Linked DNA regions of Lujinxingia vulgaris. The protein of the gene in region 1 interacts with the protein of each later gene in a pairwise test. Links are inferred from orthologs where the notes say so. Each region holds a gene or a part of one and is shown on either strand. Other genes may lie near its edges. The genes, in order: FRC98_RS14495 and def.

The links.
Region 2: the proteins of FRC98_RS14495 (region 1) and def interact in binary tests that used the Escherichia coli proteins (3 or more experiments, as listed by UniProt). The link is inferred for Lujinxingia vulgaris from one-to-one orthologs.

What each region holds. Positions count from the first base shown.
Region 1 is NZ_VOSM01000007.1:114,024-128,718, forward strand. The notes cover bases 6,959-9,927. They hold FRC98_RS14495 (aspartate-semialdehyde dehydrogenase), read left to right. Parts: upstream 6,959-7,923; coding sequence 7,924-8,931; downstream 8,932-9,927. Other genes in these bases: glyQ (glycine--tRNA ligase subunit alpha), read right to left, coding at 6,959-7,538; FRC98_RS14500 (MYXO-CTERM sorting domain-containing protein), read left to right, coding at 8,983-9,927. Outside these bases: FRC98_RS14460 (OmpP1/FadL family transporter), read left to right, coding at 1-214; FRC98_RS14465 (HD domain-containing protein), read left to right, coding at 491-1,090; FRC98_RS21605 (hypothetical protein), read left to right, coding at 1,379-2,836; FRC98_RS14475 (hypothetical protein), read left to right, coding at 2,923-3,126; FRC98_RS14480 (pseudouridine synthase), read left to right, coding at 3,192-3,791; glyS (glycine--tRNA ligase subunit beta), read right to left, coding at 4,494-6,584; more of glyQ, read right to left, coding at 6,660-6,958; more of FRC98_RS14500, read left to right, coding at 9,928-10,053; FRC98_RS14505 (MXAN_2562 family outer membrane beta-barrel protein), read left to right, coding at 10,107-10,847; tRNA pseudouridine(38-40) synthase TruA, read left to right, coding at 10,902-11,714; FRC98_RS14515 (peptidylprolyl isomerase), read right to left, coding at 11,687-13,360; FRC98_RS14520 (hypothetical protein), read left to right, coding at 13,600-13,953; FRC98_RS14525 (CarD family transcriptional regulator), read left to right, coding at 14,479-14,695.
Region 2 is NZ_VOSM01000002.1:106,697-121,344, reverse strand. What follows is about bases 5,801-8,722. They hold def (peptide deformylase), read left to right. Parts: upstream 5,801-6,939; coding sequence 6,940-7,506; downstream 7,507-8,722. Other genes in these bases: rsmB (16S rRNA (cytosine(967)-C(5))-methyltransferase RsmB), read left to right, coding at 8,539-8,722; fmt (methionyl-tRNA formyltransferase), read left to right, coding at 7,525-8,523; FRC98_RS04175 (J domain-containing protein), read left to right, coding at 5,956-6,831; FRC98_RS04180 (hypothetical protein), read left to right, coding at 5,801-5,959. Also shown: FRC98_RS04205 (DUF3015 family protein), read left to right, coding at 1-323; FRC98_RS04200 (penicillin-insensitive murein endopeptidase), read right to left, coding at 351-1,406; FRC98_RS04195 (tetratricopeptide repeat protein), read right to left, coding at 1,844-2,668; FRC98_RS04190 (serine/threonine-protein kinase), read right to left, coding at 2,665-4,269; FRC98_RS04185 (hypothetical protein), read left to right, coding at 4,440-5,192; more of FRC98_RS04180, read left to right, coding at 5,192-5,800; more of rsmB, read left to right, coding at 8,723-9,861; rpe (ribulose-phosphate 3-epimerase), read left to right, coding at 9,884-10,555; FRC98_RS04150 (CatA-like O-acetyltransferase), read left to right, coding at 10,584-11,228; FRC98_RS04145 (response regulator), read right to left, coding at 11,252-13,186; FRC98_RS04140 (DUF1328 domain-containing protein), read left to right, coding at 13,497-13,661; FRC98_RS04135 (FKBP-type peptidyl-prolyl cis-trans isomerase), read left to right, coding at 13,895-14,458; FRC98_RS04130 (DUF427 domain-containing protein), read left to right, coding at 14,550-14,648. UniProt on the Escherichia coli protein: Removes the formyl group from the N-terminal Met of newly synthesized proteins. Requires at least a dipeptide for an efficient rate of reaction. N-terminal L-methionine is a prerequisite for activity but the enzyme has broad specificity at other positions.

The DNA.
Region 1 (14,695 bases):
GCCAACGCCCGCAGAAGCGCTCACCCCCGCCCAGCCCGACACCGACCGCTACATCGCCTCCCTCGGCGTCGCCTACGATGTCGACGACCACCTTCAGGTCAACCTCGCCTACAACTACGTGATCCTGAGCCAGAACGCCGCCGGCGCCGACGCCTACCCGGGCATTTACGATGGGTTTGCGCATGTGCTGGTGTTGAGTTTGCTGGCGAAGTAGTCGGGGCGACGTGACGAGGGCGATGCGTCGACGCCAGGGCAATCGCAAAATCCCACATGGTTTTTTTATGAAGAACCCACCCAATCCGTAGGGAGGGGTCTTGTGCCCCTCCGGAACTCCCAGGGCGGGGACCCACAAGGGGTCCCCCTACGGTGGCGGGTGGTGGGGACCCACTTTGCGATTGCCCTGGCGTCGACGCGGGGACGGCTTGACAGAACACCTCCCCGGGGGGACTGTTGCGCAACATAACGCAACAGCACCCCAGGGAGGACGTCCATGACACAGGTCGATAACACCCCCGAGCGCGGCTACTCCGAGCGCTTCGACGAAGCTCTGAGCTGCGCGAGCCGCTGGCACCGCGCGCAGACCCGCAAGGGCAAAAAGACCCCCTACATCAACCACCTGATGGCCGTGGCCGCGCTCGTCGGCAGCAACGGCGGCAGCGAAGACCAGGTCATCGGCGCGCTTTTGCACGACGCCATCGAAGACTGCGTCGGTGAGATCCCCGACATCGCCGCGCAGATTTTAGAGCGCTTCGGCCCCGAGGTGCTCTTTATCGTGGAGGGCTGCACCGACGCCTACGAAGACCCCAAGCCCCCGTGGCAGCCCCGCAAAGAAGCCTACCTCGCCCACCTTCGCGAGCTCCCCGACGACTCGCCAATCCTGCTCGTGTCCCTGGCCGATAAGGTGCATAACGCCGCGTCGATCGTGCGTGACTTGCAGGCGGTGGGCGACGCGCTCTGGGAGCGTTTTTCGGCCAGCAAAGAGCAGTCGATCTGGTACTACCGCAGCCTGGCGGAGATCTTTGAGGCGAAGGCGCCGGGGTATTTGAGCGGGGAGCTTAAGAGGTTGGTGGGGGAGATGGCGCGAAGCTGAATCTTCCAAACCCAGTCTTCCCCCCGAGCGCCTCGCCATCCACTTGCCCCCCACCTCCCAGCTTTGGTAGTTAACCTCCCGGTTAATGCCACGCACGCTTCGCCGACCCAGAGTCGGCACGACGCTTTGAGCTGATGGTGATGCCGCCGACCAACGCGGCGTCAACGCCAGCTTTCGGCGTCGAACGCACCTCCCCACAGGACCTGTGGCCCGGGAGGGGAGCGATCGTCTGGGATCGCGGCGCGCGCGTGGCCTGGGTTGTGTGGGTCTTGCGAGAAGGGTGTAGCGATGAAGACGAGCTGGAAGGTTGGGCGCGCCGCGCTGGCGCTTTGTGTGATGACGTGCGTGGTGGGCTGCGCCGACGGCGGCATTTTTGGCGGTTCGGGCGGTGACGATGACATCCGCGTCGATACGCGCCCCGATACGGGCGATGCCCCCGACGCCGGCGACCTCTCCGACGCTGGCGAGGATGCGGGCCTGGACGACGCCGGCAACCTCCCCGACGCCGACGACGTGCCCGATGCTGATACAGAGCCCGACACCAACACCGAGCCTGACACCGACGTCGAGCCCGAGCTGACCTGCGCGGACATCCTCGACACCAACTCGACCTGGAGCTTGCCGCTGGTCGGCCAGGCGCAGCTTCAGGCGCGCGCCGCCTTCGATGGGGAGGGCGTGTGGGTGACCTACGTGCAGCGCCCCGGCGAGTCCGGCACGCCGGAGCGGGTGTACGCCGCAAAAATGGGCTGCGACGCTGAGCTTCTGGTCGAGCCTTTTGAGGTTTCTACCTCGCCAGAGGTTCGTAGCCTTCAGGCGTCGCTGGCCGTCAGTGAGACGACGCTTTTTGTGGTCTGGAGCGAAGATGACCTCGAGGGCACCGTTCGCGCGCGCGCCTTCGACCTGGATGGCACGCCGCGCCAGGCGGAGTCGTTCGAGGTGACCCCCATTCTGAGCTCCGGCGGCGCCGTCAACACCATCTGGCAACCCGACGTCGCTGTCCTCGACAACGACGAAGCCATACTCGCCGCCTCCGCCCTCACCACCGAAGGCGCTCGGCTGGTCTTGCAGCGCTTCAACGCCGATGGCGAGCGCCTGCTCGACGGCTTTTTCCCTTACGCCATCGACACCTACGGCGATCAGACCGACCCGAGCGTGGCCGCCGACGACAACCGCCTGATCACCATGAGCTTTGTGGGCGGCGGATTCGACACCCCGCGCGTCTACCACGGCCAGATTTTGGCGGGCGAAACCAAAGCCACCCCCGCTGAAGCCATCGTCGCCCACCCCACCATCGACCTGAACCGGGGCGGTCGCCTCTCCAAAGGCCAGAACAACGGCCGCCACTGGCTGGCGTACAGCGGCGGCGTGGGCTTTGGAAACGAGATCATCGTCAAAGACGGCTCGCGCATGAGCGCCGGCAGCGACACCACCTCCAGCGCTATCGCCAACCGCGAAGCGCTCCTGGGCGACGTGGCCGCTGGCCCCACCGGCGGCGCGGTGGCCTGGATCACCCGCCAGTCCAGCGGCACTGCCCTCAACGTGCATGCGCGGCGCTTCCTGGCCAACGCGTCGGGCGACTTCACCTCCCAGGCCGCCCGTGTCGACCTGCACACCGGCGATCAGGCACGCATGCCCTACGGCGTCAGCATCGACCACGTCGCAGGCTCGGTCTACGTGGTGCTGTGGGGCGAGGGCGATGCGCCCAATACGCAGCGGGTGCGGGGGCGTTTTGTGAATCTCAATTAGTGTCGATCGGGGGGGCGTTGCGGGTGAGGCGGTCACACTTCATGGTAGATTTCACCACGGACGTGAAACGGTGCAGGAGAATGCCGATGGCAAGCGCAAAAGAAGAGCTGATCGCGTTTATTCGCGAGCTTCCGGATGACCTGACCTGGGGTGAAATGAAGCAGGAGGTTCTGTCCTATTTGCAGTATGTTCATTACGTCCGGTCGTTGGTGGAGCGTGGAGAGCGCGACATCGACGAGGGCAATACGACACCTCACGACGTTTTTAAGAAGAAGCGGGGGCTCGGTTGAGCGTCCGGCTTCGACTTAATCATTTCTTCTAAGCTCAAGCCCCCCATTCCATGCCCGCATTCATCATGAACAAACCCCCCGGCTGCATCACCGCCCGGGTGGATTTTGAGGACCGCCCGACGGTCTACGACCACGTGCCGAAGCATTTTGAGCCTCTGCCGCATGTGGGTCGCCTCGACTTCAACACCGAAGGTCTTTTGCTCTTCACCGACGACGGCAAACTCGCCCAGGCTCTTCTCAACAAGGACTACGCCGGGCCGACCTCGATGGAGGGGGACGCCTCGGACCTTTCGCCGATCGAGAAGGTCTATCACGTCAAAGTGAAGGCGAAGCTCGGGCCGGACGATCCGGTTCTCACAGCCCTGCAGGAGCCCCTGGAGTACGAGCCCGGTAAGTTCACGTTGCCGGCGCGCACCGGGTGGGTGGCGGAGCGCTCGAGTTGCACGTGGATCGAGATCGCCATCACCGAGGGGCGCCACCGGCAGGTGCGAAAGCTCTGCGATCGCAGCGGCCTGCAGATTCGCAAGCTGCGGCGCGTGCGCCTGGGCCCGCTGGAGCTGGGGGAGCTGAAGCTGCGCTGGTGTCGGCATCTGAGCGACGAAGAGCTCAAAGAGCTCTATGTGGCGGCCTTCGGCCATGACCCGCGGCCCTGGCCCGAGGGGTAAGGGGTCTGAGTCGCGCTTCTGTTCACGACAGAACGCCAGCTAAGGGGGCTGAGTCGTGGTTCTGTTCAGCCCAGAACGGGAGGTAAGGGGTCTGAGTAGCGGTTCTGTTCACGACAGATAGAGAGGTAAGGGGGCTTACCTGCGGTTCTGTTCACGACAGATAGAGAGGTAAGGGGGCTTACCTGCGGTTCTGGCTGTCGAGAATGGCAACTCAGCCTGCTTAGCTGCGGATTTACCTGAGTAAAACGCCAACTCAGGGGTCTGAGCTGTGGATTTACCTGAGTAAAACGCCAACTCAGGGGTCTGAGCTGCGGATCTACCTGAGTAAAACGCCAACTCAGGGGTCTGAGCTGCGGATCTACCTGAGTAAAACGCCAACTCAGGGGTCTGAGCTGTGGATTTACCTGAGTAAAACGCCAACTCAGGGGTCTGAGCTGCGGATCTACCTGAGTAAAACGCCAACTCAGGGGTCTGAGCTGCGGATCTACCTGAGTAAAACGCCAACTCAGGGGTCTGAGCTGTGGATTTACCTGAGTAAAACGTCAACTCAGCCCGCTTAGCTGTGGATTTGCCTGAGTAAAACACCAACTCGGTGTCCCGAGTCGTTGTCCTAAACAAAAAAACCCGGCGGCCGCGATGGCCTGCCGGGTTTTTTTGATCAGGGCAGGGGAGAAGGTGCGAGTCTTCGCCCCTGGCTGAAACTCAGGCCTGGATTTTTGAGATATCGGCGACGCCGAAGAAGAGGTCGCGCAGGCCGCTTAAGAGGGCGAGTCGGTTCTGGCGCAGGGCGGTGTCGTCGGTCATGACCATGACGTCGTCGAAGAAGCTGTCGACGGGGGCTTTGAGGCCGATGAGCTGGGCGCAGGCTTTTTGCCAGTCGCTCCTGGCGAGCGCGGCGTCGACCTCGGTGCGGGTGGAGGTGAAGGCGTCGAAGAGGGCTTTTTCGGCGTCTTCTTGCAGGAGCTCCGGGTTGACCTTGGGAGCTTCGCCGAGCTCGGAGGCCTGCTTGGCGAGAATGTTGACGACGCGTTTGAAGCCGATGGCCAGGGGCTCGAAGTCGGCCTGGTCGCGGAGGCCGGCCAGGGCTTTGACGCGGCCGCGGACCGAGGGGATGTCGGTGACGCCGGCAGCGAGCACAGCGTTGACCACATCGGTGGGGGCGGCGTCGCGCAAGAGATAGTCGAGGCGAGTGACGAGGAAGGCTTTGACTGCGCTGGCGAGGCTGGCGGTGTCGTCGTTAAGGACGCCGGGGTTTTTGGCCTGGTAGGTGGCGATGGCCGCGTCGATGAGCTGGTCGAGGGTGACGTTGTAGCCTGCGGCGTCGAGGATGCGGATGACGCCCAGGGCGGCGCGGCGCAGGCCGTAGGGGTCGGCGTTGGACGAAGGCACAAGACCGATGCCGAAGCAGCCGACGATGGCGTCGAGTTTTTCGGCGATGGCGACCGCCGCGCCCACATCGGAGCCGGGGAGCTCTTCGTCGGCGCCTTTCGGCAAATACTGGTCGTAGATGGCCTGCGCGACGGCCTCGTTTTCACCGGATTTTTGGGCGTAGGCGCGGCCCATCACGCCCTGGAGGTCGGTGAACTCGAAGACGAGCTGGGTGACGAGGTCGGCTTTGGAGAGGAGACCTGCGCGCTCGGCGTCTTGAAGGGCCTGGCCCTCCAGCCCCAGGGTTTTGCCGACGCGTCCGGCCAGCTCACCGATGCGTTCGGTGCGCTCTTTCATGGTGCCGATCTTGGCGAGCCAGACGACGCGCTCCAGGTCCTGGATGCGAGCTTCGAGCGGGGTCTTGAGGTCGCGGTCCCAGAAGAAGCGGGCGTCGTCGAGGCGAGCCTTGAGGACGCGCAGGTTGCCCTTGGCGACGAGCTCGGGGTCGCGGACGGGGGTGTTGTAGATGATGACGCAGGCGGCCATCAGGCCTGTGCCGTCGGGGTTTTCCAGCGCGAAGTAGCGCTGGTGGGAGCGCATCGAGCTGATGAGCACCTCCGGCGGCAGCTCCAGGTAGGCTTCGCTGAAGGGCAGGGTGACGGCGAAGGGTTTTTCGACGAGGTAGGTGACCTCGTCGACGAGCTCGGGGTCTTCGATGACGCGGGCGCCGATGGTCTCGGCGTGCTCTTTGAGGGCGACCTCGATGGTGGCTTTGCGGGCGGCGGGGTCGGGCTCGACTTCTGCCGCGCGCAGGTCGTCGAGGTAACCCGCGATGGAGCTGACCTCGATGGGGCCGGGGGCGGCGAAGCGGTGACCGTAGGTCTGGGTCTGGCTGGTGACGCCGGCGAAGCTCATCTTGACGAGCTCACCGCCGGCCACGGCCACGATCCAGCGCACGGGGCGCGCGAAGCTGAGCGAGAGATCGGCCCAGCGCATGGATTTGGGGAAGTTCAACTTGGCCAGGATGCCTTCGAGGAGGGCGGGAAGGATCTCGGTGGCGGGCTGGCCCTTTTCGAAAACTTTGGCGGCGATGTAGTCGCCCTTCTCGGTCTCGACGGTGTAGAGGTCTTCGAGGGCGACGCCCTGGCCGCGGGCGAAGCCTTCGGCGGCTTTGGTGGGCTGGCCGTCGCGGTAGGCGGCTTTGAGGGGGGGGCCTGTGCGCTCTTCGCTCAGGTCTTCTTGAGCGCTGGCGAGCTCGTCGATCAAAAGGGTGAGGCGGCGCGGGGTGCCCATGGTGCGGACGGCCCCGTGGGTGAGGCGGGCGTCGGCGGCGGCCTCAACGAAAAAGTCGCGCAGCTGGTCGAGGGCGGCCGGGACGAAGCGGGCGGGCAGCTCTTCGCAGCCGATTTCAAAGATAAATTCCATAGCATCACACCGGGGTCTGAAGCGGTTTAAACGTGGGGGGAGGCCGCAGGGGGCGCGGTTGGCCGGGGGCGTCGCTCAGCGCTGAAGGAGCGGGAAGCCCAGGGCCTCGCGATTGTCGAGGTGGGCGCGGGCGATGCCGCGGGCCAGGTTGCGGATGCGGCCGATGTACTTCTGGCGCTCGGTGACGCTGATGGCGCCGCGGGCGTCGAGCACGTTGAAGGTGTGGCTGGCCTTCATGATGTAGTCGTAGGCCGGCTGCACGAGCGCCTTCTCGATGAGCACTTTGGCCTGGGCCTCGAACTCGTCGAACCAGCGGAAATGCAGCTCGGTGTCGGCCTCTTCAAAGTTGAAGTGGCTGAACTCGACCTCTTCCTGGTGGCGGATTTGCCCGTAGCTGACGTCTTCGGTCCACTTCAGATCGTAGACGCTGTCGACGCCCTGCAAGAACATGGCGATGCGCTCCAGACCGTAGGTGATTTCTGCCGGGATGGGGCTGAGCTCAATGCCGCCGACCTGCTGGAAGTACGTAAACTGCGTGGCTTCCATGCCGTCGATCCAGACCTCCCAGCCGAGGCCCCAGGCGCCGAGGGTGGGCTGCTCCCAGTCGTCTTCGACCAGGCGCAGGTCGTGCTCGAGCGGGTCGACGCCGATGGCGCGCAGGCTGTCGAAGTAGAGATCGAGCACGTTGTCGGGGCCCGGTTTGAGCAAGACCTGAAACTGAAAGTAGCTTCCCAGGCGGTTGGGGTTTTCGCCGTAGCGACCGTCGGTGGGGCGGCGGCAGGGCTCGACGTAGGCCACCTTCCAGGGCTCCGGGCCTAAGGCGCGAAGGAAGGTGTGGGCGTTGTAGGTGCCGGCACCCTTCTCCACATCCCAGGGCTGGGCGACGATGCAGCCCTGCTCGGCCCAGAAGTTTTGGAGGGTGAGGATGAGATCCTGAAAAGTCGCTGCGCTCATGGTCGCTCGTGACAAAGTTGGGAGGTTCAATTTCTCAGACAGGCAAGGACATCAAAAAGGGGGCGCGCGCGGCGAACATGACCCGGGTACGAGGGCGTTACGCGCGACGGGCGCCGTTTATAGAGCCAAAAAAGCCCCATCACAAGGGGGCCATATCAAGGGAGCGTGGGAGGGCCCCGAAGTGGTCTGCCCGCGCCGCGTGCCCCGCCGGTTGCCGTGTGGGAGGGCCTTCTGTAGGGTGGCGGCCTTCTGCGGCCGGGCCGCCCGGGCGCGCGTTTTCGTCGAGGTTGCGCGCTGCGATCGGGAAGGCCAACGAGCCCCGCAGAAGAGCCATTTCTAACGACGATTTTTGAACGACGAGCGACGAACCATGGCGCAAGCGACGATGAAAAAACCAAACGTGGCCCTGGTGGGTGCAACCGGCGCGGTAGGCCGCGAGATGCTGGCGATCTTAGAAGAGCGCGATTTCCCGCTTGGCGAGCTGCGCCTGATGGCCTCGTCGCGCTCGGCCGGGGCGACGGTCCAGGCGATGGGTCGGACCACGGTGATCGAAGATCTGGATGAAGCCAGCTTTGAGGGCGTGGACATCGTGCTCAGCTCGGCCGGCGGCGCGGTGAGCAAGGCCTTTGCGCCGCGGGCGGTCGAGGCGGGCGCGGTGGTCATCGACAACACCAGCGCGTTTCGCATGGACCCGGACGTGCCGTTGGTGGTGCCGGAGGTCAACCCGCAGGCAATTGCGCAGCATAAGGGCATTATCGCCAACCCGAACTGCTCGACGATCCAGCTGGTGTGTGTGCTGGAGCCCTTGAAGAAGGCCGCGGGCCTGAAACGCGTGGTCGTGAGCACCTACCAGTCGGCCTCGGGCGCGGGTCAAAAAGGCGTCGACGAGCTCCTGGCCGGGGCGCGGGCGTATCTGGGCGGGGAACAAGAATCGAAGCCGGCGACGTTTGCGCATCCACTGGCGTTTGAGGCACTGCCGCAGATCGACGTGTTTATGGATGACGGCTTTACCCGCGAAGAAGAAAAGATGATGCGCGAGACACGCAAAATCATGGGTCTTGAAGGCGTGGAGATCGCCGCGACCTGTGTGCGCGTGCCGGTGGTGCGTGGTCACGGAGAGTCGGTGATGGTCGATCTGGAGCGGGCATTGGGCGTAGAGGAGGTTCGCGAGCTTTTGAGAGAAGCTGCGGGCGTGGCGGTGCTTGATGATCCGGCGCAGAACGCGTATCCGCTGGCTCGCAAGGCCGCCGGCACCGACCCCTGCTGGGTGGGCCGACTTCGCCAGGACCGCGACCGCCCCAACACGCTGCATTTCTGGGTGGTGGCCGACAATTTGCGAAAGGGCGCGGCGCTCAACGCCGTGCAGATCGCCGAGGCGCTCATCGCGCAGTAAGCAGGGCGCGGGCGAGCTAACTATGTTTCGATGGTGGATGGAGATTCGAGCATGATGAATTCGAAGAAATGGGCGTTGGCGCTGCTGGGAGCCACCGCGTTGGGGACGGTGCCTACTGGTGAGGCGGAGGCGCGCGACCCGCGCCAGTCTCAGTATGTGCAGAGTACGGAGGCTGCCGCGCTGGGTGACGCGCTCATCAGCGACAACGGCGCCACCATCACAGCGGGCATCGACGTCTGCCGCAAGCAGATTGAAGCCGACGCGCAGGTGAAGTTCTCCTTTACGACCACCTACGCCAGCGATCCCGCCGTGGGCAGCGCCGAGCAGTTCTTTGAAGGGCCCTACATCTACGAGCTGTCGCGGGGGGCGAACGACGCGGTCAACTGTCGTGAAGATGAGGCCCCCGACTGCCAGACGCTCGATGAGGATGCGCTCACCCTGGTCGATGGCGTGGCGGAGGTGGAGGTCGCGCTGCGCGAGCTGGTGGGGTTCAGCAACGCGGAGCTCTGCGAGACGGAAGCCACCGATATGGAGCATTTTGTGCAGCTTCATATCCTGACCGATCTCAGCAACCTGGAGACGGGAGCCGACTATACCGAGGGGCGGGTCATCATGGATCTGATCCGCCCGGAGGCTCCCGCGCTGGATAGCGAGGCGTACGCCACGGCCACCACGATGCGCCTTACCCTGGAGCTCTCCGAGGACGACGAAGACGATCTCTCCTACTACGCCGTGGTGAGCGCCGAACCCTTTGAGGCGGGGCAGCTCGATGAGGTGCCCGCCAGAGGGGATGGGATTTCGTTCACCGTTAACCCGGCCACTGGCGAGGGGGAGGTCGCGGTGAACCTCGAAGAGGGCACCGTGGCCTATGTGGCCGTGGCCGCGCGGGATGAAGCGGGCAACTACAGCCTGCTCTCCAACGACATTGAAGTCGAGGTGCTTGAGACCGAGGACTTCTGGGACTACTACGTCGATGCCGGCGGCGCGGAAACCGGCGGCTACGGGTGCGCCAGCACCGGCGGCAGCTCGACCAGCCTGTGGACGCTTCTGGTGGCGACGATGGTGCTGGGTGTGGGGCGACGCCGTCGCCGCCAATCTGACGATGATGCGCGCTGCGCTTGAACCTTATTCAATCTCTTCATGCTGTCTTTTGCAGACGCTCAAGGAGCCTGCTGATGAACCTCCCCAACCGAGCTCGCCGCATCTTCGGCCCGCTCGTCAGTGCCAGTGTCGTGATGATGGCCGCCACGCTGTGGGCGGCCTCGGCCAGCGCGCAGTCGCCGGCCAATGGTTTTTTTGAGTTTAAGGGTGGCGCGTACCGCCCGATGGTCGACCAGGAGTTCGGCGAGGGGGGCGGCCCCTTTGAGGCGTTCTTCGGGGGCGACTCGATGTTTCTGGGGGAGGTGCAGTACGACCACCACCTCTGGGATGGCTTTGGGAAACTGGGCCTGGCGTTTAACGCCGGCTACGGCTCGGTGAGCGGGCGTCTGCGCCTGCCCGACGGCGCGGAGGTGGATCTGACCGATGAGGCGCGTTTCCGGGTTATTCCGCTGCGCGCCGGGCTGGTGTACCGCTACGACTACAGCGCGCTGCATCACCGCATCCCGCTGGTGCCCAAGCTCGCTGCCGGGCTCGACTACCACCTCTGGCGCGTGGTCGGGGCCGATGGCGAGACCGCGGGCACGGAAGCGCAACGCGCCTCGGGGGGTAAGTTCGGCTGGCACGTTACCGCCGGTCTGAACTTCCACCTGGACTTCATCGACGAGGGTAGCGCGGCGGCCTTTGATATGAGCTGGGGCATCAACAACTCGTATCTTTTTGCCGAATACACCTGGGCCAACGTCGACAACTTTGGCGGCGAAGGCATCGACCTGAGCGCGCGTCATTTCGCGTTCGGGCTGGCGTTTGAGTACTGAGTGTGAGGGCGCCTCTTAAAGAGGCGCCTCAAGGCTCAGCGGCAGGAGCACCCGATGGTGCGAATCAGGCTGCATATCGCGTATCGGGGAACGGCGTACCACGGCTGGCAGATCCAGCCCGAAGACCGCACGGTGGAGGGGGAGCTGACCCGGGCGGTGAAGACGGTGCTGGCCACGGATGCGCCGGTGAAGGTGCAGGGCGCAAGCCGCACCGACGCCGGGGTGCACGCGCTGGGGCAGGTGGCGCATGTAGACCATGAGAGCCCCAGGCGGCTGTGGGATTTTGTGCGCGCGCTCAACGCGCTGACCGACGATGATATCTGCGTGACCCGCGCCGAGCTTGCTGGCGAGGGCTTTCATGCGCGGCATTCGGCCCGCGGCAAGATCTACCGCTACCGCATCTGGAACCACCGCTTTAACCACCCCTTTTTAGGCGATCGGGTCTGGCAGATGGGAAGCCGGCTGGACCTGGGGCTGATGCGTCAGGCCGCAGCGAGGATGGTGGGGACCCATGACTTCGGGGGCTTTCGGACCGCGGGCTGCGACAGCCCGACGACGGTGCGGGAGATGCGCCGCATTGAGGTGATTGAGGCCGGCCCCTCGATGCTGGAGGTGGAGGTCGAGGGCACGGCCTTTCTCAAGCATATGGTGCGCATCATGGTGGGCACGCTTGTGGATATCGGCACCGGGCGCATGGCGCTGGAGCGTCTCGATGAGGTCTTTGAGACTGGCGAGCGTCGGCTGGCCGGCCAGACGGCACCGGCCTGCGGGCTGACCCTGGAGCGTGTGTTTTACCCGGATTATCCCTGGGAGGATCCGCAGCCGGAGCTCGGCGGTGCTTACCTCTCGGAGGTGGGGGAGGGCTGAGCGCTGGCTTCGGGAGCCGGCGCTGGTTGAGGCGCGGCGTTTTGCTCGGCCACAAACGCGCTCTGTTCTTCTTTGCTCATCAGGGGGTAGCGCTGGCGCACCGGCTCCAGGTTGACGGTGATGTTGCGCTCGTCGCGGGTTTTCTGGACGAACTCCTGGTTAAAGCGCTGCGCGTTTCGGGCCATAAAGGTCTCGCGGAAGGCTTCGCGCTCGGCCTCGAACGCGTCGCGCTCGGCGCGGCTGCGGTCGACCATGCGGAAGACGTAGACGTCGTCGCGCGACTGCACCGGGGCGTTGACCGTGGGGTTGTTAAGCGTCAGTGAGGCGGTGGCCTGAACGACGTCTTCGACAAGCCCGATGCCCGGCACAAGGCCGCGGCCCTGAAGCGAGAAGGGCTCGGAGCGCACCGCTTCAAAGCCGGCGTTTTCAAGCTCGGTGACCATCGTCTCGATCTGGGCGTCGCTCAGCGCCTCGCCAACCGGAAATTTTTCCATGATGCCCAGGGCGGGCTCCAGGCGTCGGCGCGCCGAGTCGACCACCCCGCGGCTGCGCAGCAGGTGGGAGGCGATTTCGCGCTTGAGGGGGCGAGTCAACTCGAGGGGTTGTGGGGGTATGCGCTCGAGCACTTTGTAGGCGTACTGGCCGCGGGGGCCGCTCATCTCAAAGCCGATGTCTTTTGCGTCTTCTTCAAAGATCGCCGGGTTCTCGGGTTTGATCAGGAAGGCTTCCGGGCGCAGCTCCAGGCCCAGGCCGGCGGCGATGGCCTCGGCGTCTTCGCCGGCTTCCAGGCGTCGGGCAGCCTCGCGCACCGCCTCGGGCTTATCGCCGCCTTTGGGGCGGAGCACGGTCAGGCGCGCGGTCTCCGGGCGCATGTAGCGCTGGGGGTTGTCGCGGTAGTAGGCCTCGATCTCGTCGGCCATCGCCACCACGGCCTCATCGATCTCGCGGCTGGTGGGGGTGTTGGTGCCGCGCACGACGACCAGCGTGGCGGTGTCGTTGGCGGCCTCGTAGATGGCCCAGAGGGCCTCATCGTCAAAACGCTCGACCAGCTGCTGATGGACCTTTTCGGCGTAGACCATGTCGTCGACCAGGTGGCGGACGTCGTCTTCGCTTAAGCCGGCCTCATTGAGGTGTTTGCGCAGCGTGGCGCTCTCGTCGCTCTCTTCGAAGAGGGGCAAAAATGGCGCGAGCTGCTCCTGCTCGCGCACAAGTTTGATGCGATCTTCGGGGGTGATGCTCAGCTCCCACTCCTCGGCAGCCAGGCGCATCACCTTAAAGTGCAGCAGGTTGTTGACCAGGCTGGACTGGGCCTGCGGGGTGCGAAACCAGCGCTCGTCGGGCGCGGCAAAGGAGCCGTCTTCGCCGCGGGGGGCGAAGATGCGCAGGCGATCCACAGCTTTTTCCACCTCACCCAGGGTCAGCGAGACGCCTTCGCCACGGATGACCTCGGAGGTGGGGGCGGGGGGATCGGCGGGGTGTTCGGCTGAGTTATCAGCCGAAGCCTCCTGCGCGGCGGAGGTGTTCTCCGGGGCGCTCTCCTCGGAGCTGTCGCAGGCGGCCAGCACCAGGGCCAGCGCTAAAGCCAGCGAGGGCAGGGGGAGGCCGGGGCGGAAGGGATGTCGTCGTCGCGTCGAGCTTGCGCGCATGGGGACTCTCTGTTAGGAGGGGGCTCGCGTGAGCGGCCCTGAAAATTCAGGCGACCTTTCGCGAAGTGACCTTGCCACGGTGTGCCGTGGCGCTCAACAAACGATCGGTGCGCCTGTGTTCCGAAGACTCGGAGGGCGCGCCCGCGGTGGCTGCCATAGCAGCGTCGCCCCCCATGGCTGCTCCCAGCCCGGAGGCGAAGGCTCAGGGCGGCGCCGTACTTTCAAAAGGGAGACCTGTTATGGCCAAGAAAACCCCGCTGCAGATTGTCAAAGATGAGTTCGGTTCCAAAGCGGCGCTCGCTGAAAAGGTGATCGCGGTGCTCGATCGTCCCGAAGACGAGGAAGAAGCCCAGGCGTTTGAGCATGGCGTCAAGACCATGAGCAACACCAAGCTGCTTCGTCTGTGGAACGCCCACCAGCTTGTCAGCAGCAAGTTCGGCACCAAGGCCGAGCTGGTTGACGCCATCACCAAGGCGCGCTTCAAAGGCGGCAACGAAGACTACGCCCGCAAGCTGGGCACCTTCACCCTGCCCAAGCTTCTGGATGTGGCGCGTCAGCACAACCTGATCAAGATCAGCGAGCTTTCTCGCTAAAGCACCTGTGGCACCCGCCCGCGCTTCGTCCTGAAGCGCGGGCGTTTTTCTCTCTGGCGCACGCTCCTCTGCGTCCCTCCCTGCGAAATCCCCCCGCAACATAGTTGTGTTTGAGCCGCCAACAGACTACACTGTTGGGGCTTTATCGTGCGCCGGGCACGACGAGCTGAGCTGCGCGCAAACGATGGAATGCGGCGCGTTTAGGCAGGGTTACTCCCTCCTCGTAGCTCAGCGTTGTCGACTTGTCCAGCGCTCTCTCAGTCCCCCCAGCGCCGGTGGAATGTGCGTCCTCGCCATAGAGCCCAACGCTTGTACCCCGAACCCCTCGGGAGGCGCCAAACCCCGAGCGCTCCGCCCGCGCTCATTCCGTTTGAAGATGTGACATCGGCCTGGCGAGTTGGGCCCGTGCGCACTCCAGCGGCGAATCGGCATCGTACAGGGCCCCGGCCCCATCGCCTCGTTGAGCGATGGCGTCGTCAGTTGCAGGCCCTCGCCACACAGCCTCATTGGTAAGGAGAAGTCAAGGTGACCCCGTTTAAGGTTGGAGATAAGGCCGTCTACCCCGCACAGGGGGTGGCGGAGGTGGTGGGCATCGACACCAAAGAGATCATGGGCACGAGCCAGACCTTCTACGTGCTGCGCGTGATGGACTCGGACAAGCGCATCATGATCCCGGTCAATAACGTCAAAAACGTCGGGCTGCGCAGCGTGATGACCCCCTCGGAGCTTGATGAGGTCTACG
Region 2 (14,648 bases), on another replicon or contig:
TGCTGCTGACGATCTTTGCCGTCAATGAGCTCAGCGCCGAGCTCTACCTGCGCTCCAACGGGCACGCGCTTCGCCACCACATCGCTCGCGGCGCCGGCGACGCCCTCGAAGATCTGGCGCACCTCTGCGGCGTGCCCGCCGCCCACTACGCCGACTTCGCCGAGGCCACCCGCCAGGCGCGGCACACGCTGGTGGAACACCTCAACGATCCCCGCGCGATCGATGCCGAGGAGACCCGCGCTTTTCTACGCGCGCTCGCTGAGGCGCTCAGCCACGACCAGCAGCTGGCCACCGCCCTGATCACCGGCGCCTACGCCGGCTAATCCCCCCACTTTAGAGCGAGCGGTCACTCAGCCGCACCAGCGGTCGGTCTGCTGGCAGCGGTAGCGCACGTGCAGGTGCTTTCGATGCCCGGGCTCATGCCGCACAATCCCGGACCCGCCGCGCCGCGGGTACTGAAAGACCTCCCGCAGCCACGCCTCGGGCGCGCCCTGGTCGCGCGCCAGCCGGTAGAGCGTGCGCTGATGGTACCAGTCCAAAAAGATGTGCTCGACCAGCCCCCCTTCGAGCAGCTTCAACACCATCCAGAGCGTGCGCTGCGCGTCGAGATGATCGCGGCGGATGTAATGAAAACGATTGTAGTTGGGAGGCTCCACCAGGCGCGGCAGCGTCACATCCACATCTCGCCCGCTACGGTGGGAGCGGTGCGGGTTGATGGCCCGACCGGTGCGAAAGCTCATATCGCCCACAATCAGCGGCGGCGCATCCTGGAAGGTCTGGTAGTAGGCGTCGAGCACGCGCACCGTCTCACTGACGGCGTAATAGGTACCAAAGGCGCGGTGCGGATAGAGCAAAATATAGCTCTCGCCAGGCGGCATCGGCTCCCCACCGATCAAGCGCCCACTGTTGGAGCGCCCCACACTTCGCGCCCAGCTTGAGGTGTCGAGCTCCCAGACTTTGACCTGCTGGCCCACCTGCAGATCGCGCAGGTCGAGCTCCGGGTTCATCTCTTCGAGCATCGCCGTGGTGACGCGGTACATTGAGCGAATGCGGGAGAGGGTGTCGCGCGGTCCCACCTCATGAAAGAAGACGTCGCGCCGGCGCGTCTCGACCACCGGCCGCCCTTCTTCATCCATAGGCCAGGCGCGCTCCACCGGTGTAGGCCAGAGCCAGGCCTGAATCTCCTCATCGTCGAGCCACTCATCCTGCTGCGGGTTGATCATGCTGGCCACCGGCGAGGGCCCGATGCCCAGCATGGTGCCCCGGAGCATGGCCGATACCGAGGCCTGACTCTGCGCCATCGCCGGAGCCGCCCCCAGCATCACTGCCACCCCGATCATCATCGCCAACAGCGCCTTGCATCCCACCCACGACTTGAACTTCGTCCCGGTCGCGTTCGAACTCATAGAATCATCCCATGGCATTGCTCTCGGCCTTCGTCCGGACGCGCGCGCTCACCCTTGCCGCGATCGCGACCTCCGCGCGCCCGTTGACCAAAACGGTACGGCGGCGACCACTCGCATCGCGGCGGCGACTCCCCTGGCGCGTCATCCTGACATCTAAGGCCGGGCATTCATCACTGGTCAGAAATTCCCTTTCCGGCGCGCGAGCTTACAGATCTTAACCTGAGGGGTCAACATCTCGACCAGGGGCGCCTTTCCGGCCAGCGATCCGCCTCACGGACGCCGCAGATGCCACAAACAGGGCCACAGCTCTGCCCCCGCAGACGCGTGCAGCACAGCGGCGGCCTGACCGGCCGCGCGGCGCTGCCGACGCGACAGGTCGCAGCCGACAAAACCCTCCCCCTCATCTTCTGGTATGTCCCTGAAGTTGCTCACCGCGCTCAACGCGACAAGCGAATCCCCACTCCGACCAGCCCCGGTTGAAGCTGCGGGTTCAGGCTGAGCGTGGCGGGGCGGGCGTCATCCTCGAGAAGATCCCAGGTCAGAAGCCCACCACCCACCAGCGTGGCGGCCGCACCGGCGCCAGCCAGCGACCAGAAGACGCGCTGGCGAAGCGCCACCTCGCTGCGCAGCGCATCGTAGCGCTGGCGGCTGGCCCCCTGCGCGCTGGCCTCGGCCAACTCCTCAACCACCGGCGCGCTGCGAAGGTCGATCACCCAGGCCGACGCCAGAAGCCCCACCCCGGCGCCGGCCAGCGCCCAGCCGGCCACCCGACGGCCGGAGCCTTCCTCCTCAACCTCGTCCAACATCACCGGCGCCACCTCCAGGGGGCGTTGCCCGGCGAGCTGCGCGACGCTGCGTGCGGCCGGCTCGACGCGGCGCGCTACGAGCGTCAGCCCGCTGAGCTGTGCGTCGACCTGCGCATAATCCGCACTCTGCGGTTCAAACCCGTCACGGCAGCGCCTCAAGCTCTCGCCGGCCTGCTCCATCTCGGCGAGTTTGACCAGGGGTACGGCCCGGTTGCACCAGAAGATGGGGTCGTCGAGTAAAGCCAGCGCCTGGTCGAACTCCTCGACCGACTCCCGGTAGCGCCCCTCATTAAAGAGGCGCATCGCGATCTGATAATGCACCTCGGCGTTCTGCGCCGCGTCGTGCGGATCGCCCCCGCCCTGCTGCGCCGCCGCCGGTAACGCGACCATCAGCAGGCCCGCGGCCACCGTCGCAGCAGCCAGGCCGCGGCCATTGGCGAGTTTGCACCTTTTCATGGCATCAACTCCAGGCGCGCGCGGCGCAGCGTGACCTCAACCTCATCCTCAGCGCTCTCGGGGCTCAGCGAGACCTCCTGATCCTGATACCCGATCAACGAGAAGTTCAAGCGCACCGCGCCTTCCAGGGGCGCCTCCCAGCTCAGCGGCGTCGTCCCCAGGGGCTGACCATTGGCCGAGACACGCGCCCCGGGAGGTGTCGACACAAGGCGCACAAGCCGCGTCAACTCCTCACGCTCCGGCTGCGCGCGAACCCGCCGCGCGCGAGATGGAGCGTGGTACGCATCCGCCCCGCTCGCCAGGCTTCGACGAGCAACCTCGGGGCTCTCGGCCCCATCGTCGCGAGGTTCAGGAACGTCGGCGCGCTGCTCAACGTTTTGTACTTGAAGCTCACCGACATCGACCTCGGACGCAGGTTCAACCTCCTCTCCTTCGCCCTCACCCGGCGTCGGCCGGGGCTGCGGCTCCACCACGGCGGCCTCAAAGCCTTCGCGCGCCGCGTTCGGCGATGGTGTTTCCGCGCCATCTTCTCGCTCAGACGCCGCCACCACAGAGGTGGTCTCAACGCCGGTCTCACCCGGCGTCTGCATCAGCAGCGCTACCGCCATCAACACGACCACCACCGCCACGCCCAGCGCCACCGCCACCAGGGCCCGCATCGTCGAGCGTTCGGCCGCCCCGGCCCCCGCTCCGGCTGCCAGCAACGCGCCGGAAGGTCGCCCGGCGCCGTCCTGCTCCAGCATCACCCGCATCGCCCGGGCGGACGCCACCCGATCGTCGGGCTGTTTGATCAGCGCCGCGGCCAGCGCCCGGGCAAAAGGCCGAAGCTCCTCCTCATCGGGCAACATCGGCGCGTCATCGCGCACATGCGAGACCATCACCTCCCGCGGCGTCTTCCCCTTAAAGGCGGCCTCGCCAGCGAGCATCTCAAAGAGAATCAGGCCCACCGCGTAGAGGTCCGCCTTATGGGTGACCGGATCGCCGGTGATGTTCTCCGGGCTCATATATTGTGGCGTACCCATCGCTTTGCCCGACTCGGTGAGACGGTCGAGCATCGAGGGAACCTCCGCCTGGGGCTGCACGATCTTGGCGATGCCAAAATCGAGAATTTTCACCACCTCCACCCCCTCCCCATCCATCGTCTCGCCAGCCAGGATGCGGATGTTTTCGGGCTTTAAGTCGCGGTGGACCACCCCCTGCGCGTGCGCCAGATGCAGCGCGTCGAGCATCTGATCGACGATGCGCCGCGCCGCAGCCGCGCTCAAGCGCCCGCGCTCGGCAATGAGATCGCCCAGGCTCTTGCCCTCCACATACTCCATCACCATAAACCTCACCCCCTCATGCTCCCCGTAGTCAAAGAGGGTGATGATGTTGGGGTGATTGAGCCGGCTGATCAGCAGCGCCTCGCGCTCAAAACGCTGGCGCTCCTCGGCCTCTTCGCCCACGCCGGGCAAAAGGGTCTTGAGCGCCACCGCGCGGCCAATGCCCAGCTGAATCGCACGAAACACCACGCCGTACGCCCCCCGGCCCAGCTCTTCTTCAATGCGGTAGCGGCCCGCTATCACATCTCCGGCCGCAAACAGCTGCTCTTCTGGCCCCATACTCGGCGCGCTCGCTCGTCGTCTTCTTCGGCTCCCTGCTCGCGCCCACCCTACCCTCGCCAGAGCGCGCGGGCAAGCGCGCGCCTCTCGCGCCCCTTGTCGCGCTGTGGCGCGCTGTGGTAGCTGCTCCCTCCTTATGGTTAGGTTGGCACCACCCCCTCGGAGGCACCATGGGTTTTCTCGACTTCCTCTTCGACAAAGAAAAAGCGCAAGAGCGCAAAATCACCAAGCTCAAAAAGACCGTCTCGCACATGTACGTGCAGCCCGGTGAGCGCAGCTACGCGGTGGAGCAGCTCCGCGAGATCGGCAACGAAGACGCCGTCTTAGCGCTCCTCTCCCGCTTTGAGCAGACCGCCCCCAACCACACCACCGACGCCGACGAGAAAGAGTTCGTCTACGAGGTCCTCGTCGACCTGGGGCGCCGCGGTGAGGTCGATGTGGCCGGTACCATCACCGCCTACCTCAAGCGGGTCGAAGAGAAGATCAACTGGCCGCTCAAGGTCCTCACCGACCTGTTGAGCCTGGAGGATATGGTCAACGTGGTCGTCGAACTTCTCGAAGACATGCACATCGACTATGTGCGCAACCCCGAGAAGAAGCAGGAGATGATGCTGCGCGCCGCCGAGTTCTGCGACCGCCGCCTGGCCGAGCAGACCGCCCGCTTTGTCGAAGACGACTACGAGACGATCCGCTTTCTGGCCGTCGACGCCCTCCTCGCCCAGAACGAAGACGACATCGCTCGTCCCGCCCTGGCCGCGCGACTGACCGAAGAAGATTCGCTGCGCATCTTGCAGAAACTGGCCGAAGCCTTCGCCGAGCGCCCCGAGTGGACGATCGACGAAGAGCAGCGCGAGGCGGTGAGCGCCGCCCTCCCCAAAGGCTTCTCGCTCGATAGCGATGGCCACGTCGTCGCCAAACGCTGATGAAGCTCACCACCCTGCCGCCACTGAGCCCGCCGCCGCAGCCCTCTTACGCGCTGCGGCGGCCCGCCGACCCGATCCCTGAGCCGGCGCTCCTGGCCTGGGTGGAGGGCCCCGGCGCCGAGGGTTTCGAGAGCGCCTGGCGCCTGGCCGGGGTGACGATCCTGCCGGCCTCCACACTCCTGGGGCTGCGCGCCTTTGAAGACGCCTACGAAGATCATCTTCCCGGGGCCGCCCCCGACGGCCGCGACTGCATGCGTGTGATCTTCGATGTTGAGAAGATCTTGCGCATGGCGCTCCACCAGAGCGTGCTGGCGCTGGAACTTCTGGCGAGCCCCACCCCGCTGCAGCTTCAAGCGCCTTTTGACCGTATCGCCCCCGTTGAGCTTGCGCAGGCCGCCCTCACCTCCGGGGTGCTTCGCGCCTACCGCGGCGCGCTGCCCGCCACACTCGACGCCATCGACGCGGGTCAGCGTGTGGCCGCGCTCAGCGGACTTCGCCGGCTCTACACCGCCGGCCTGCTTCATCGCGAGGCGATGATGGGCACCGATCTTGGCGCCCTGCTCAAAAGTTGCGCCCCCTCCCCCATCGCCCCTATCGTGGAAGGCTGGAGCGACGCCGCGCTCAGCCCCGACGAGGCACGTGCGCTCAAAGCTGAGGCCCGCCGCCTCGACGCCCTCCTGGATTCGCCGGGGGCGCTGCCGGAGCGGCCTCAAAACTACGATCTTCTGCACGAGACGCTCGTCGCCTGGAGACTGGCCACCTCATGATTCGCCTGCTGATCATCGGACGCCCCGGCTCCCAATGGGCCGACCGCCTCCACCAGCTTGAGCTCCAGGATCTGGAGATCGACCACGAGCGCCTCCCCTCGGCCGGCATCCGCCGCTTTGAGGCCTCGCCAGCCGACCTGATCATCATCGCCGATGACCAGGGCGGCGAACGCGTGGAGATTCTGGCCGGCGCCATTCGCAGCCGCCCGCTGGGGCAGCTTGTGCCGCTGATCCTCATCTGCCCGCTCCCCGAACCCGAGCGCGTGCAGGCCACCACCGACACCCTCGATCTGGTAGCCTGGCTCCCGCCGGAGACCAGCGCTGAGACGCTGACGACCCGCATCGGCGCCGCGCTCGATGTCTCATTGAGCGCCACCCCCACCCCGGCCTCCCCCGCGACGCATGCGGCGCAGACGCCCCTTGAGCATCCCGAGCAACCCGGCGAACCTCCTCAGGAGCAGCCCCCCGCACCGGAGCCCTCCCGGGTCTTTCGCGCCGGTGAGCTGACGCTTGAGGCCATCGACACCGGGGCCACACGCAGGGTGGATCGCGACCAGGTCTTCCCCCAGCGCGACTTCGCCCACCCCGAGGCCAGCGTCGACGCCGAGGTGATCCGCCGCAAGCTCAGGGCGGTGCGCCACGAGGACTATTTCGCGATCCTGGAAGTGCGCCGCGGCGCCGACACCCAGCCCATCCGCGAGGCCTTTCACCGCCTCTACGCCCGCTTCGACCCGCGCCATATCGATTTTCAGACCGCGCACGCCTTCGAAGACGCGCTCCTCGAGATCCGCGACGCGCTCGAAGACGCCTGGGCGGTGCTCGGCGATCCGGCGCTGCGCGAGCCCTACCTTCGCCACACGCTGCGCCCCTGAGCGGCCGCCCGGGCGGCCGGCGGAAGGTTCCCCCCTTGCCAGCCGTTACCCCCTCGGCTAGACACGCTTCAGCGTGCTCACGTTCCCAGACTTTTGATGAGTTGAACCATGGCATCCTTGCTCGACATCGTCCTCTACCCCGATGACGTCCTTAAGACCCGCTGCACCCCGGTCGACACCGTCGACGACGAGGTGCGCGAGCTTATCGACAGCATGGTCGAGACCATGTACGCCGCCCCCGGCATCGGGCTGGCCGCCCCGCAGGTCAACGACACCCGGCGAGTCACCGTCATCGACGTCTCCTCCCGCGAAGAGGGCGCCGACAGCGAGCTCATCACCCTCGTCAACCCCGAGATCGTGCACCGCGAGGGCAAGATCGTCTGGGAAGAGGGCTGCCTCTCCATTCCCGGGGTCTACGACAAGGTCACCCGCGCCCAGAAAGTCGTGGTGCAGGCGCTGGACCGCGACGGCTCCCCCTTTGAGCTTGAGGCTGACGATCTGCTGGCGGTCTGCCTGCAGCACGAGATCGACCACCTCGACGGCGTGCTCATGCTCGACCACTTCAGCCACCTCAAGCGCAAGATGGCGCTCAAGCGTTATAAAAAGCACCTGGAAGCGCTCGAAGAAGCGCGCCGCAAAGAGGCCGAGAAGGCCAACGACGCCCCCTCCTCCTGAACTTTTTAAAGGTTGCCGATGACTGCCGCACGTTCGCCGCTTCGCATCGTGTACATGGGCACGCCCGATTTTGCGGTGCCCGCGCTCCAGAAACTCATTGAGAGCCCCGACGAGGTCGTCGGCGTGGTGACCAACCCCGATCGCCCCAGCGGGCGCGGCAAAAAGCTCACCCCGCCGCCGGTGAAAGTCGCCGCCGAGGCCGCCGGCATCGAGGTCTACCAGCCCGAGAAGCTGCGCGGCCCGGAGGTTTTGGAGCATCTTCGCGCCTGGAACCCCGACGTGATCGTGGTGGCGGCCTACGGCCAGATTTTGCGCAACGATGTGCTGCTCCTGCCGCGTTACGGCTGCATCAACATCCACGCCTCATTGCTGCCTGCGTACCGCGGTGCGGCGCCCATCAACTGGGCCATTGTGCGCGGAGAGGCCGAGTCGGGCGTGACGATCATGCAGATGGAGCGCGGCCTGGACACAGGCCCGATGCTGCTTAAGCGCAAGACGCCCATTGAGGAGCTCGACACCGCGCAAGACCTTCATGATCGCCTGGCCGAGATGGGCGCCGAGCTGATTGAGGACGTGATGCGCCTGATTCACCTCGACAGCCTCAACCCGATCGTTCAAGACGACGCACAGTCTTCCTACGCGCCGATGCTCAAGAAGAGCGACGGGGAGATCGACTTTCGAAAGAGCGCCCGCGAGGTCGCCGATCTCATCCGCGGGATGAACCCCTGGCCCGGGGCCTTTGCCTTTTTGCACACCCCCGAAGGTCCGCAACGCGTCAAACTTCATCTGGCGCGGGCGCACAGCGCGGCAACCAACGGCGCGGATACCGGCGCCGCCCCCGGTGAGGTCATTCGCGCCGATGAGCAGGGGCTGCACATCGCGTGCGGGCAGGGCTACATCGAGTGTTTGACGTTGCAGGCCCCCGGCAAGCGCGCGCTTCCGGTGAGCGACTTCCTCAACGGCTTTGATCTTCAGACCGACCACCATTTTCTGCTCCCCGATGAGCGCTCCGACTAAACCGAGCTCCCCACCGTGACCACCGCCCGAACAGTCGCCCTCGATGTGCTCAGCCGCATTGAGCAAGACGACGCCTACAGCCACATCGCGCTCTCCAACCAGCTGGCCACAAGCGAGCTCGACGCCCGCGACCGCGCGCTCGCCACCGAGCTTGTCTACGGCACGCTCGCCAGGCAGCGCTCCATCGACACGGTGCTCTCGCGCTTTGTCTCCCGCAAACTCGAGAGCCTGGATCGCCCGGTGCGCCTCAACCTGCGCATGGCCACCTACCAGCTCCTCTACCTGGACCGCATCCCGGCCCACGCCCTGGTCAATGATGCTGTCAAGCTCGTCAAACGGGCCTGCGGCCAGCGCACCGCCGGCTTTGCCAACGCCGTGTTGCGCAACATGCTCCGCAGCAAAGAGAAGTGGCAACCTTTTGAGGAGCGCGACCGCAGCGCCAACCCGGCGCGTTACCTGGGGCTGAAGTATTCGCTTCCGGACTGGATCGCCCGTCGCTTGCTGGGTCGCCACGGGCTGGAGCGCGCCGAGGCCCTGGCCGAGGCCTTTGCCGGCCGTCCACCCCTTTACCTGCGCCGCTTGCAGCCGCTCGACACCCTGCCCGAAGGGGTCAGCCCGCTTGAGGCTCCGCCCGGAGCGCTCAAGGCGGAGAGCTCCTCGCCAGAGTTGCGCTCGCTGCTCGAAGCGCACGCGCTGACCATTCAGGATCTGGGAAGTCAGCTCATTGCGCACTACTGCGGCGCGCGCCCGGGCATGCGCGCCCTCGACGCCTGCTGCGGCCTGGGGGGTAAATCGCTGCTCCTCGCCCAGCAGCTCGGCCCCGGCGACACTCTGGTGGCCTGCGACCCGCTCCCCACCAAGCTGGAGATGCTCGCCAACACCCTTGCCGACCTCCGAGTCGACCCCACCGTCGTGCTCCGAGAGGCCACCCTGCAAAATCTTCCCGAGGCCGATGGGAACTTCGATCTCATCCTGGTCGACGCCCCCTGCTCCAGCCTGGGCGTGATCCGCCGCCACCCCGAGACCCGCTGGCGCCGATCCCCGGCCGATGTCGACGCGCTCGTCCGCGTGCAATCCGAGCTCCTCGACCACGCTGTGAGCCGGCTTAACCCCGGCGCGACGCTCGTCTACAGCGTCTGCACCTTCACCCGCGAAGAAGGCCCCGAGCAGATCGAGCGCCTGCTTGAGCGCCACCCGCAGCTTGAGCGCGCCCCGCTCCCCGAGAGCGAGTTTGACTGGGCCCCCTTCGTCAATGCGCTGGGTGAGCTCGACTTAAACCCGCGCGACCACGACTGCGACGCCTTCTTTGCGGCGCGCCTGCGCCTGGCCCAACCCTGAACTTCCACCGCCGAGCTTCCCTATGACGACGCGCCCCCTTCGCATCGCCCCCTCGATCCTCTCGGCCGACTTCGCCCGCCTCGGTGAGCAATGCCAGGAGGTGATCGACGCCGGCGCCGACTGGCTGCACGTCGACGTGATGGACGGCCACTACGTGCCCAACATCACCATCGGCCTGCCCGTGGTCGAGGCGCTGCGCAAGGCCCTGCCCGACGCCTTTCTCGACGTGCACCTGATGATCGACAACCCCGACGACTTCGTCGGCCCCTTCGCCCGCGCCGGCGCTGACCTTGTGTGCTTTCACCCCGAGGCCAGCCGCCACCCCCACCGCGCGGTGCACACCATCAAGAGCCTGGGCAAAAAGGCCGGCCTGGCCATCAACCCGGCCACCCCGCTGAGCTGGATCGATCACCTGGCCCATGACCTCGACATGGTCCTGATCATGAGCGTCAACCCCGGCTTCGGCGGTCAGGCCTTCATCCCGCACACCCTCGAGAAGATCGCACAGCTCAAGGCTCGCCACGACGAACTGGGCGTCGATCTCGACATCGAAGTCGACGGCGGCGTCTCCCCTTCCAACGCCGCTCAGCTTCGCCAGGCCGGCGCCAATGTACTCGTGGCCGGCAGCGCCATCTTCGGCGCGCCGAACTACAAAGAGGCCATCGACGCCATCCGCCAGCAGGCCACGCTCTAAGACTCAACGTCTTCGCCCGGACCCGATCATGGAACGCATCGACCTGAGCACCTGGAAGCGCCGCCCCCACTATGAGTTTTTTAAGGGCTTTGAGCGCCCCTTCTTCGATGTGGCCGCCCGCGTCGATGTCAGCCCGCTGGTCGCGCTGACCCAACGCAGCGATCTTCGCCTCTTTGCCACCCTGCTGCACACCGTCTGCGTGGCGGCCAACGCCACCGACGCGCTGCGCCTGCGCCTCGATGACGAGGGTGTGGTGCGCGTCGCGCAGATCACCCCCTCCTTTACCGTGATGAGCGACCGGGGCACCTTCAACTACGCCACGGCCCCCTACGTCGACGATGTCGCCGAGTTCAGCCGCACGCTCCAGGAGCACGCCGATCGCTCCCGCAACCTCCCCGAGCTCTTCTTAGGCGACGACGATCGCCTGGATCTCGTCTACATCACCTCGATGCCCTGGCTGGACTTCCAGAGCATCAGCCACGCCTTCTCCGGCCAACCTCTGGACTCGGCGCCGCGCATCGCCTGGGGCAAAGTTGTGGAGGCCGAGCCCGGACGCCACGAGGCGACCTTCCAGCTCACCGCCCACCACGCGCTGGCCGACGGCCGCGATGTCGCGATCTTCTTTGAGAAGTTGCGCGAGCGCATCGACGCCCTGGCCGGCCACGCCGGCTGAACGCCCCCCGACATCTCAAAAGTTCAGCCCCGGCGCGCCTTTCCCCGGGTCAGCCGCACCACCAGATCCCGAAGCTCCTCCAGAAGCCCCATATACTCACCGCCCCCCTTCTGCACGATCTGGGTGGCGTTGCCGGAGAGGCGGGCGTAGTCCTCGGCGGTGAGGTACTTGGCGGTCATCACCACCACGGGCACATCTTTAAACTTCGGGCGCTCCCGAAAACGTTGGAGAAACTCAAACCCGTCGACATGCGGCATCATCAGGTCCAGAAAGACCAGGCTGGGCTCGATCGCCTCCAGCCGCGCCAGGCCCTCTTCGCCGTTGGACGCCGCCGTGACCCGAAAGCCCTCGCGCTCCAGGTGGCGCACAAGCATCTGGCGCGAGGCCTCATCATCTTCCACCACGAGCACGTCGCCGTCTTCCACGGCGCTCTCGTAGGCCTCCATCACCTCCAGAAGTTCCTGGCGGTCGACGGGCTTCGACATGAAGTGGTCGGCGCCAAACGCCAGCCCACGCTGCTTATCATCGACGAAGGTGAGCATGATCACGGGGATCTTTCGAAGATCGGGATCTTCTTTCAGACGCTCCAGTACCGTCCAGCCGTCCATCCGGGGCATCATCACATCAAGCGTGATCACGTCGGGGCGCACCTCCGAGGCCAGCCTCAACCCCTCACGGCCGTCGCGCGCACACACCACGGTGTGCCCCACCCGCTCGAGCGTGCGCTTGAGCACCCCGCGGGTATCGCGATCGTCGTCGATGATCAGCACCAGCTTGGCGTTCTCGTTGAGCTCGATCTCTTCCGAGAAACTCACCTGCTCGGCGCCCCGACCCACAAAGGCGCGCGGCACGCCCAGCTCCACCACCGTGCCCTTTCGCACGCTGCGCTCCACCCGGTAGCTCACCCCGAGCAGCTCGGCGAGCTGACGCAGCACGGACTGCTCCAGCCTGCGCGCGCGACCGCGGCGCCCGGGAGAAAGGTCGCCCACCCGTAGCGTGACCCGGCTCTCGTCGGCGCGCAGCTCCACCTCGACCTGGGTGCCGGCGCTAAAGCGCACCGCCTCCCCCACGACCCCGTCAAAGAGCTGCACGAGCTTCTCGCCATCGCATTGCACCTCGGCGTTGACGTTGGCCCGCTCCACCCTCACCTCAATGCCGCGCTGTTTTGCGACCGCGCCGAGGGGTCCCAGCACCGCATCAAGCGTCTCGTGCACATCGACGTCGTAAACCTCCGGCTCCACATCGCCCGCTTCAAGTTGGGCCAGGGAGACCAGGTTACTGACAATGCCGAGCACCTCGGCACCGGAGCGCTCAATACTCGCCAGCTTGTCGAGCGCCTCGGCCGGCAGGCGCTCCTGCTGCTCCTCGCGAAGCAGCTCCGCAAAGCCGATCATCGCGTTGACCGGGGTGCGCAGCTCGTGACTCATCAGCGCCCAGCGTCGCCCGGCCATCCACCCGACCATCGCCTGGGTGAGCAGCCCGCGTAGCGCCTGCGCGCGCTCAAGCTCCGGCTGGCCAAAACGCCCCGGCTCGGCGTGCACACAGATCCAGAGCGCGGGGTTGATCGGCGTTCCCACACTCACCATGATCACCGAGGCCACCGGCATCGACACCGAGGAGAGCATCGCCTGCCAGGCCCCCTGGTCGCGCACATCATCGAGCACCAGAGGGTTGCCTTCGAGCACCGCCTCGGTGAGATCTCCCACCCACCATTGCAGAGATTCCAGCCTGGGGTCGCTGGCGCAGAGCACGCTGATCTCGCCATCGTCGCGCACCTGAAGAACCGCCCCGCCGTCGCCGCCGACCACATCATCGAGGAGCCCCACGACGGCCTTCGGGCCGGTCTGCGCGCCACTGCGGCTGAGCATCTCCAGCCCGCGCATCAGCGTCTCGTGGCGCCGTCGCAGCTCCGAGAGATCGTCATCGCGAACGTCATCATCCGGGGGTTCTTGCGTCATCACTCTCACCTCGCCACCTGCCCGCCACCCCGGAGAGGGGCGTGCTGGGCTGTAGCGTCGCTGCTCTCATCGAATCATCGCAAAGGCAACGGGCACCCCTGCCGGTAACACCAAAAGAGTATCAGGGTGCAGCGCATGTACGTTTTTGTCGAGTCCGATCCCGAAAGCGGCCCCCCCGCGTTACAAGCTTTTTCCTTGAGATCGTCCCGATCGCAACAAGGCTTTGAAGCGACGCAGCGAGTCCCGCTTCATGTCGTGAGGGTCATCGGGCATCGCCCCGGCTTGCTGCCAGAAGACAAGGAGTACCGTTATGATGAGCTGGGTTGTCGTATTCTTCGTCGTCGCCATCATCGCCGCATTGCTCGGGTTTACCGGCATCGCCTCTGCGGCTTCCTCCATTGCGCAGGTGGTCTTTGTGATCGCGCTGGTGCTGCTGGCCGTCTCGCTGGTCTCCAACCTCATGAGCCGCGCCTGAGGCCTGCTGGCGCAAACTGACACAACCGGTGGCACGCCTTGCCCTGCGGGCTAACGCGTGCAAACCTTCGCGCCCACCCTCGCCGGCGACGCTCCCACGACGATTCTGGGAGACGTCCGATGCCGCGACGGTGGGCGCCTTTTGTTGAGTGAGTCCGGGGATTTTACCCCTTTTGATGTGCAACCAGGATGGTGGCTTTTACGATGGCCAGCGTCCCCACGTATGGAGCCTGTATGCGCCGAAGCATTGCCCTGTTGACCTGCCTTCTCGCGTTCTCTCTCGTCGCCTGCGAATCGGAACAGAACACCGCCGAAGAGCCCCCCTCGACCGCCGAAGCCGCAATGGGCGAGGCCGTTGAGGAGGAGGCCAGCGAGGAGCAGGCCGCTGAAGAAGCTCCCGAGCAAGCCGCCGCCGAAGAGGAAGGCGATCCTCTGGCAGCGCCCGCCGACGTGGCTGCCCCGCCGGCCGACGCCGAGAAGACCGAGTCTGGCCTGGCCAGCAAAGTGCTCAAAGAGGGCACCGGCACCGAGCACCCCACCGCCACCTCCACAGTGCGCGCGCACTACACCGGGTGGACCACCGACGGTGAGATGTTCGACAGCTCCGTGAAGCGTGGCCAGCCGCTGACCATGCCCCTCAACCGCGTCATCGCCGGCTGGACCGAAGGCGTGCAGCTGATGGTTGAGGGCGAGAAGCGCCGCTTCTGGATTCCGCAGGATCTGGCCTATAAGGGCGCTCCGGGTGCGCCGGCTGGCATGCTCGTCTTTGACGTCGAGCTCATCGAGATCGTCGAGTAAGCAGCTCGTAAGGGGCTCCCGAAGTGCTGGCCGCATCCCCCGGCGGTACCTAGCTTGAAGGGTGACACGCCACCCTCGCTACGGGAGCCCCATGAGCCTGCAAACCTCCTCCTCTCAGGAGTCGATCTGGGACTTTCCCAGCCCGCCGGCGGTGCAACAGAGCCACCGACGCATCCGCGTGCTGGTCGGA